One region of the Paenibacillus tritici genome, then DNA from elsewhere that is predicted to be linked to it. Evidence: a T-box and tRNA genes for the amino acid it is inferred to sense, from the RefSeq annotation. Region 1 holds a T-box; the other holds one or more tRNA genes.
What was found. A T-box is a leader RNA that pairs with one kind of tRNA and senses whether it is charged. The one in region 1 lies ahead of KDC22_RS26935 (arginine--tRNA ligase), so its partner is inferred to be a tRNA-Arg.

Region 1 (4,597 bases):
AAGCGCTTCGCCCCGGAGATACAGGCCGTCATCGCTGACGGCAACGCCGGTGAGCGCAGCCGTACCCTGCGGAATGCCGCGGGGCACGATGTCATTATCACCTCGTATCCGCTGCTGCGCAGAGATGTGGAAGAGTATGCCAAGCGGTCCTTCCATACCCTCATTCTGGATGAAGCGCAGATGATCAAGAACCACGAGACTATGACTGCCCAGGCGGTCAAGCTGCTTCAGGCCCGCTACCGGTTTGCGCTGACCGGAACACCGGTGGAGAATGCGCTGGAGGACCTGTGGTCGATCTTCGGCGTAGTCTTCCCCGGGCTGTTCCCCGGCAAGAAGGCCTTCCATGACCTCCCCCGGGAGACGGTGGCCCGGCGCGCCCGCCCTTTCCTTCTCCGCCGCCTCAAAAGCGATGTGCTGAAGGAGCTGCCGGATAAGATCGAGTCCCTGCAGGCCTCGGAGCTGCTGCCCGAGCAGAAAAAGCTCTATGTGGCCTATCTGGCCAGACTGCGCAAAGAAGCGCTCAAGCATCTGGACAGCGATAGCTTCGGCAATGGGCGGATCAAGGTCCTTGCCGGACTTACCCGGTTGCGCCAGCTATGCTGCCATCCCGCCCTGTTCGTGGACGGGTACACAGGAGGCTCCGGCAAATTCGAGCAGCTGCTGGAGATTATCGGCGAATGCCGCAGCTCCGGCAAACGGATGCTCATCTTCTCGCAGTTCACGCAAATGCTCGGCATGATCAGTCGTGAAATGGCTCTGCTGGGGATTCCGCATTTCTACCTGGACGGGCAAACCCCGGCCTCTCAGCGTGTAGAGCTGTGCAGCCGCTTCAATGAAGGCGAACGCGACCTGTTCCTGATCTCGCTGAAGGCGGGCGGCACCGGTCTCAATCTGACCGGTGCCGATACCGTCATTCTCTATGATCTGTGGTGGAACCCTGCTGTTGAGCAGCAGGCGGCTGACCGGGCCCACCGGATCGGGCAGAAAAAAGTCGTCCAGGTGATCCGCCTGGTGGCCCAGGGAACGGTAGAAGATAAAATGTACGAGCTGCAGCAAAAGAAGAAAAACCTGATAGACGAAGTCATTCAGCCGGGGCAGGAGGCTCTGTCCAGCCTGAGCGAGCATGACATCCGTGAGATCCTCTCGCTCTGACCTGCCGGTCTATGGCATGCTGTTACTCATGCCAACGCAGCCTGGGGCTGGTGTATTGCTGCTTGTTGCATTGCTTGCTGCTTGCTGCTTGCTGCTGTACCACTCTGCCATTCTGCTGTATTTTGTACAACAGAACACCTCCAAACTCGTTGAGAAATTGAATCTATTGTACTTCGTACACTAGAATTTCGGGTCAGCGCTGTTTTTGAGTAGAAATCCGGGAATCAAATTTATGAAGTGCAATAGAATGCTTTTCTGAGCGGAAAAGTACGGTTTCTATTGCACTAAGTGCAATCACCTCAAATAGCTAAGGTGTGTTGCGACAGGTTGGTAGAGGCGTGGCTCTGAGATTCTGGGAATGATGTGGCTGGGAATGATGTGGCTGGGAATGTTGTGACTGGAAACGCTGAGGTAGCGAGAAGCTGACACATTGGGCGCAGCAGCACTCCCTATTATCCGCTGGAGGCAGCCTGTCCCGATTGGATGCTTCCAGCAAGTCCGGTATAATCCAAGGTCGACTTATAACTTACTCAAGAGGTGCTTGTTCATGAGCTTTATTCTGGCGCATGGAGACTCAGCCCCTGACTTGCGCCCTGGTATAACGCCAGAGCAGGGACTCTCCTAAGCGATCACGCTTGGAAGAGTCCCTGTTCTTTATATCCTATGGCATTACCAGTCTAATCTTCCGGGTTTAGTTGCTCATGCGAAACCACACGATGAGCATTCACCAGCTGGCCGGTTGATGTTTTGCCCCAGACTGAAATCTCAACGTCCTCTACATCTGCATCTCCAACCGTAAAAATAAATTCATAGCCATCCAGATCGGCAAAATAATTCCGGGTCACCACTTCATTCGGATTAACATTAATAGTCTCACTGACATACAGCGTTCTTGTCGCTCCCAGTACATAACCCTGAATAGTGACAGCGGAGCCTCCCGGCGCATTCCGTTTCAATATTCTTACCGTAACAGTCTGCGTAGGCCTGACTCCGGAAACGGCATTATTTTCAATAGGTCCTGTTGACAAAATTGCCATCCTGTCTCATCCTTCCTGTTGTAATTGGTATTGCTGCCTGTGATACTCCACTTCCGGCAATGATTAATTATTACTTGCACAATCTATTCATATTCGGGCAATGGCATAACGGTGTGGACATAGGTCTGAACCTATTCACCAATATCTGCAGAGACGCATATCTTTTACTAAGGAATACCGCCTATACTGCGCTTCCCATACGAACGCCGAACGGAAGAAGGGAGTCCCATGCCCCCTCCTGGAAAAGGAAAGAAGCCCGCCGCCAAAAAAACTGCGTCCAGCTCCAACACTCAAACGCCGAAAGGGCTTGAATTTGCCGTAGCCGCACTTCTGTTGACCGGCAAGCTGAAAGTTGACTCCATCCAGATGTACACGGACGCCTCCATGTTCGTCAGTCTGGTGGGCAAATATAAAACCTTAAGTGATCTGAGCAATGACAATGTCGATAAGCTGGTCAGCTTCCTCGATAACAACAGCAGCCTTACGCTGAACGAGATCATGACCGCTTTGAAAAAGAAAGCCGACAACTCCTGAACACCTAAACGGAAGTGAAAGTGAGGCACGGGGATATAGACAGTTTTGACGGAGAGGGGTTTGCCGGAGGAATCCTGCTGATTATTGTAATTATGCTGCTGATTTATGGCTCAACGGACATCAAGAATCTGACAGGAGCGCCCAATGATGAGTAATAATAGCCGGAGATCGGCCAGCTGCATCACAATCTGCTATTGCTTTCTGTCAGAAATTCGCTATACTGATAAAAATCCATATTGAATCGATGATCAGGAGAGTAATCGCCCTCAAATCTAGTCCCCAGCGAGCCGGGAAAGTGGAAGCCGGTACAGATTCGGACGATGAAGCGCACCTGTGAGATGGACTTCTGAACCCTAAGAGTAGGAAGCCCCGGCTGAGGACCGTTAACCTGTAAGGTGGCTGAACTGTGAGGTTTAGCAACGAGAGTGGTACCGCGAGCGCATAAGCCTCGTCTCTTTTGAGACGAAGGCTTTTTTTGTCGTCCAATTACATGAATGATCAGGAGGTCTTGTCCATGCCAATGCTAAGTGAGCTTATTCAAGAGAGTCTGAAGCAGTGTATTCACCAAATATCCGTAAGCCTGGGAACTCCCGCCGTCTCTCAGGTGACTGTTGAGCTGGAACAGCCTGCGAATGCGGAGCATGGGGACTATTCCAGTAATATAGCCATGCAATTGGCCCGTACCCTGCGCAAAGCTCCGAACGCCATAGCCGAAATGATCGTCAGTGAGCTCCAAGCCTCAGGCTCCGTAAACGGACTGCTGATGCGAATCGAGGTGGCCGCGCCGGGGTTTATTAACATGTATATGGATTGGCAGGCTTGGGCGCAGACCAGGGATACCTTTGCGCTGCCCCGGAACACCGGCGGGAAGGTGATTGTCGAGCATACGTCTGTGAACCCCAATAAAAGTATGCACATCGGGCATCTAAGAAACTCCTGTATCGGAGATGCACTGGTTCGAATGCTGAGACATACCGGCTATTCCGTCGAGGTGCATAACTACGTGGATGATCTCGGCAATCAGCTCGCTGATACGGTAGTCGGTCTGCTGAATATCCCGCTTGCGGGAGAACATGTGCGCTTCGGCGATTACTGCTGGGATATTTATGCCGAGATCAACAAGGCATACGCGCAGAAGCCGGAGACCGTACAGAAGCGGACCGAGATTCTTCATGCGCTGGAAGAGGGGCACGGCAACACGGCGTGGATTGGCAATCTTGTCGCCGGGCAGATTGTAAAAGAGCATGTGGAGGAGATGCGGAATTTCGGTATAGAGTACGATCTGCTTGTATGGGAGAGCCATATTCTGAAGGAAGGCTTCTGGTCTTCCGCGTTTGACCTTTTGTCGCAGACCGAGGTGTTCGTTCAGGAGCATGAAGGCAAGCTGGCCGGCTGCTGGATTCTGAAGCAACCTGCCGGAGATCATGCTATGCCGGATACGGGAGAAGAACATCAGAAGGATAAAGTACTGGTACGCTCGAACGGGATTTTGACCTATACAGCCAAGGATATCGCTTATCATCTGTGGAAATTCGGTCTCTTGGGCAAGGATTTGAGCTACAGTGAATTTAACAGCGGGTTGTGGACGACTGGCATGACCGGCCAGACCCTTCCGTTTGGACAGGCGGACAAGGTTGTGAATGTTATTGATTACAGACAGGAGTATCCGCAGGCGATGGTGAAGCAGGCCCTCAAGGCACTCGGATTCACCAGACAGGCCGACTCACTGCATCATGTAAGCTATGGGGTAGTCTCGCTTAGTCCAGCTTCTGCAGCAGGGCTCGGCATTGATACCTCCGGCGGCAAAAGCTCCTATGCCATGTCCGGCCGCCATGGAATCGGCATCAAGGTTACCGAGCTGGTCCGGCTCATGG
Region 2 (4,597 bases), 2.4 Mb from region 1:
TTCTCCCCCGGCTCATTCGTGCCCGGCATAGAAGCTTCCCCTGATAAAATGCTTCAGGGCCGTCTCTTCGCATACGGGGATGCCCACCGGTACCGGGTAGGAGCGAATCATAACCATCTGCCGGTTAACCGGCCCATCGCAGAGGTCAACAATAATCAGCGCGACGGCGCAATGAATGCTACGAATAACGGAGGAGGCTCCGTCTATTATGAGCCTAACAGCTCCGGCGGAGCCACCGAGTCACCGCAGCATAAACCGGCTGCATTCGAAGTCTCCGGCCAGGCGGACAGTGTTCCTTATGACCATGACGATCACTACACCCAGCCGGGTGACCTGTACCGTCTGCTGAGTGAAGAGGAACGTGCCCGGCTTGTGCGCAACATTGTAGGCGCCATGACTCCAGTGCAGTCCGACGAGATCAAGCTTCGCCAGATAGGTCATTTCTTCAAAGCTGATCCGGAATTTGGACGGCGTATCGCTGACGGGCTGGGGCTGGCTGTAACCGAGTAACCTGGAAGCAGCAGCAAAAAGGGGTAAGCATCGCTTACCCCTTTTTTGCATTATATACCACTTATATTTCCAGAATAATAAGACAGAGAATTCAGATTAGTGTCCTGCTCCATGATTGTTGATAGATATATTACCCGAGGATGCTGACAGATGACCGCCTGCGCTTACCGTTGTTACTACTACGCTTGCGCTAATCAACAATACGGCTGTTAATAACGAGATCGCCTTTTTCATCTTTTAAAAACTCCCTCTCTAAGATATTTTTCATTATATTTTGATAAGATTCTTGTTGTTCTGCAGAAGCATGGCTCCGGATATGCTCATAAAATGAAACAATCTTCCGAAAGCCTGTCCCATCATAAAGTTTACTACTTATTACCAAAATATAGAGAGTCAAATTAATTGCATCATGAATTTTTTCCCTTTTATACAAATAAATTGCACTAAGATGCATGTAGTCTATGTAGTACCGTATGTCTTCCTGCTTCTCTCTGCAGCTCAATTCCTTCAACTGATCATGAAATTCATCCAGTACCCAATCAATTGAAAAGTTGTATTTAATGGCAGATTCCAATACTGTAATCAGGCAGGCAAGCAGTTCTTCCTTGTCGCCTGTACGAATGAATTCAACATAGTCGGCGAGCACTTCTACCTTACCTTCCAGCAGATCAATAACGAAGGTGTTAGCAATAGCAATATTCTTGTAGTATTCCACTTCAGCGTAAGCATCATGATCCAGATTCTTAACCCAGCTCATATCCGAATAGAGTCCTATACACTTTCTTGATTCAGCGAGGTTACCCAGCTTTTGATAGGCAATGCCCTTCATGCACAAACTGTAGCCGAGGTAATACGCTATATTTTTCTTCAGGTAAGGCTTCTTTGCACCCTGTTGACGGGAGCCGTAGGTTAGAACCGCAAGTTCAAAGAGCTTATCTGAAATCTCGAGAATTGCTGTCCAGTTCTCCCATGAAAACGAAACTTTAAGCATATCTGTCAAAGAGTCTTCATTCATCCCATCCAGTTCCAGCAATTTCTATCTTGCCTCCTATCATTCCATTATATTCCAATAATACTCTGCTTCCCGGCTCTGGTCAATTATTTCCCGGCAGATATATCTCTAAATAACCCCTTATTTCCCAAATGAGCATAATAATCTTATCATTTCGACATATTCTAGCTAAAATTTGTAATTAATTAACATCTAATTACTGCTGGTACACCTCCAGCCACTGCTCCAGTTTCAGCTTCAGTCCGGTTCTGGCGGATTCCGGCTCCAGGATCTCCGCATTAGGGCCATATTGCAGCACCCACTTCGTGAATTCTTTCTCATTATTAACGGTGACTTCAAACAGCATCGTACCATCTCCTTCGTCACTCATCCGCGGGTGTACGAACAACTCCTCTTCTCTGATGTAACGCGCCACCTCTGGATGAAACCGTACCTTGAACGTAATATTCCGGGTGCCTCGGTTAATCGACCATGTATTTTTTAAGTAATGTTTAATATTGAAATTCCCCTTATCAAAAGTGGAGGCCGTCATCTCTACCTGCTGAAAACGGCTAATCCGAAAAGTGCGGATGGCTCCCTTCAGATGGCAATAGCCAATCAGATAAAAGCGCTGATCACGCGGGACCAGATAATAAGGGTCAATCTCCCGTGCAGTAGTCGCATTACGGGATTGCGAGTGATAAATGGTCCGGATGCTGCGCTGCTCCAGAATCGCCCCGATTAGCGGCTGCAGGAAATTCCGGCTCTCCTTGCGGTAGGCCGGGGTGCCCATTTGAATAATGTCGGCAATATTCTCCAGGATTCCATTCTGTCTGGATTTCTCCTTCAGATGCGTTCCCATTACCTTGTCGTAAGCAGAATGGAAGCCCGGCGGGATCTTATCCTGATTCAGTACTGAAGGCAGCAGCGAGAAGGCGAGTGACTCCTGCTCAGAGAAATCCAGCGGATACATGAAGAACTTCCCCATGAACCTGTAGCCCGTCCCCCTTCCCTCATTCGTAACCGGGGCAAAATGGCTGATCACCTCAAGATCCCTGTAGATCGTTCTAATATTCACCTCGCACCTGAAGGCCAAGTCAGCCGCAGTAATCCCGGGATTGGCCTGAATTGCATTAATAATTTTGAAAATCCGAATCACCTTGTCTGTCATAACGAATGCTCCTTAGCTTCCACGTAAATGTCACCTATGATTTCCATAGCTATACTATATCAGTTCTACAGGAAGATAACTGTCTGCAAAAACACTCGCTGCAACCTCCTGCAACTCCCACCTGTACACAAAAAAGTCCGCCAACCAATTATGGTTGACGGACTTCTTCTACAGCAAATATTTAAGCGGGTGATGGGAATCGAACCCACGCTATCAGCTTGGAAGGCTGAAGTTCTACCATTGAACTACACCCGCAAAGGTGAAATATCGGGATGACACGATTTGAACATGCGACCCCCTGGTCCCAAACCAGGTGCTCTACCAAGCTGAGCTACATCCCGTTAATACAAGTGAAGCGATGATTCAATGAAGTAATAATGGCGCGCCCTGAGAGATACGGATGCTGCGCATCCGATTGCGAAGTTGTGCTATCGAAGACAATGCTCCAACGAACTCGTTCGAATCTTGAGGACACTTTGATAATTCAATGAAGTAATAGTGGCGCGCCCTGAGAGATTCGAACTCCCGGCCTTTTGATTCGTAGTCAAACGCTCTATCCAGCTGAGCTAAGGGCGCAAAATCTATATGGAGCGGACGACGGGAATCGAACCCGCGACCCTCGCCTTGGCAAGGCGATGCTCTACCGCTGAGCCACGTCCGCAAAAACATGGTGCGCGTGAAGGGACTTGAACCCCCACGTCGTGAAACGCCAGATCCTAAGTCTGGTGCGTCTGCCATTCCGCCACACGCGCACACGTTACAAGAAAATGGTGAGCCATGAAGGACTCGAACCTTCGACACCCTGATTAAAAGTCAGGTGCTCTACCAACTGAGCTAATGGCTCTCATGAGAAAAACAATCAAAAATAGATGGCTGGGGATATAGGAATCGAACCTATGAATGACGGAGTCAAAGTCCGTTGCCTTACCGCTTGGCTAATCCCCAATATTATAATTAGCAGAACACTACGGAATCGGGTGGATACTCTATACTTCGAGATATAGGATGCTCAAACCCTGACATCTTAATACCATAAAAATGGCGGAACCGACGGGATTCGAACCCGCGATCTCCTGCGTGACAGGCAGGCATGTTAGGCCAACTACACCACGGTTCCATGTTTGGCACTTTGGGGTCCCCGGAAAGTACTCGGAATATGCTACAGAGCATCTCTTCACTTTGTGGGGATAAATTGCGGGGGCAGGATTTGAACCTGCGGCCTTCGGGTTATGAGCCCGACGAGCTACCGGGCTGCTCCACCCCGCGTCATTGGTAAAGATCTATTCAGTTAATCATAGATGGTGGAGGCTGAGGGGTTCGAACCCCCGACCCTCTGCTTGTAAGGCAGATGCTCTCCCAGCTGAGCTAAGCCTCCATGTATGACTCGTATGGGATACTCTCCACTCCGTTACGAGATTGCGAAGTATTCCTAACGATGCCTATGCTTCAACGAACCCAGGGAATTCTCATCCCATTCATCGAAGAAGAAATTGGTGACTCGTATGGGATTCGAACCCATGTTACCTCCGTGAAAGGGAGGTGTCTTAACCCCTTGACCAACGAGCCATGTTATGTGAAAAGTATTGCTTGTACAAAAGTAATGCTACGGAGAGAGAGGGATTCGAACCCTCGAGACGCTTGTGGCGCCTACACGATTTCCAATCGTGCTCCTTCGGCCAAACTCGGACACCTCTCCATGGTGGCTCCCCGAACAGGACTCGAACCTGTGACAACTCGATTAACAGTCGAGTGCTCTACCAACTGAGCTATCAGGGAATATGTAACCAATAAGGGCAAAAAAAATACCACAGTGTGTGTGGATGGTCCGCTTGGCGGCGTCCTACTCTCCCAGGACCCTTCGGTCCAAGTACCATCGGCGCTGGAGGGCTTAACGGTCGTGTTCGGGATGGGTACGCGTGGAACCC

Region 2: it encodes a tRNA-Arg, which carries the amino acid that the T-box ahead of KDC22_RS26935 (arginine--tRNA ligase) is inferred to sense. The anticodon was not compared.

The regions. Positions count from the first base shown of each region.
Region 1 covers NZ_CP073365.1:6,290,341-6,294,937, forward strand. The annotation lists gene KDC22_RS26910 (DEAD/DEAH box helicase) at 1-1,152, shown strand, start outside; gene KDC22_RS26920 (hypothetical protein) at 1,830-2,189, opposite strand; gene KDC22_RS26925 (hypothetical protein) at 2,418-2,723, shown strand; gene KDC22_RS26930 (hypothetical protein) at 2,738-2,878, shown strand; T-box leader at 2,959-3,182, shown strand; gene KDC22_RS26935 (arginine--tRNA ligase) at 3,244-4,597, shown strand, end outside.
Region 2 covers NZ_CP073365.1:983,591-988,187, reverse strand. The annotation lists gene katA (catalase KatA) at 1-510, shown strand, start outside; gene KDC22_RS04230 (DNA-binding protein) at 701-1,543, opposite strand; gene KDC22_RS04225 (helix-turn-helix transcriptional regulator) at 1,719-2,672, opposite strand; tRNA gene KDC22_RS04220 (tRNA-Gly) at 2,857-2,927, opposite strand; tRNA gene KDC22_RS04215 (tRNA-Pro) at 2,940-3,013, opposite strand; tRNA gene KDC22_RS04210 (tRNA-Arg) at 3,172-3,248, opposite strand; tRNA gene KDC22_RS04205 (tRNA-Gly) at 3,259-3,333, opposite strand; tRNA gene KDC22_RS04200 (tRNA-Leu) at 3,341-3,424, opposite strand; tRNA gene KDC22_RS04195 (tRNA-Lys) at 3,441-3,516, opposite strand; tRNA gene KDC22_RS04190 (tRNA-Gln) at 3,543-3,617, opposite strand; tRNA gene KDC22_RS04185 (tRNA-Asp) at 3,712-3,789, opposite strand; tRNA gene KDC22_RS04180 (tRNA-Met) at 3,865-3,938, opposite strand; tRNA gene KDC22_RS04175 (tRNA-Val) at 3,972-4,047, opposite strand; tRNA gene KDC22_RS04170 (tRNA-Glu) at 4,164-4,238, opposite strand; tRNA gene KDC22_RS04165 (tRNA-Ser) at 4,279-4,368, opposite strand; tRNA gene KDC22_RS04160 (tRNA-Asn) at 4,373-4,448, opposite strand; rRNA gene rrf (5S ribosomal RNA) at 4,500-4,597, opposite strand, start outside.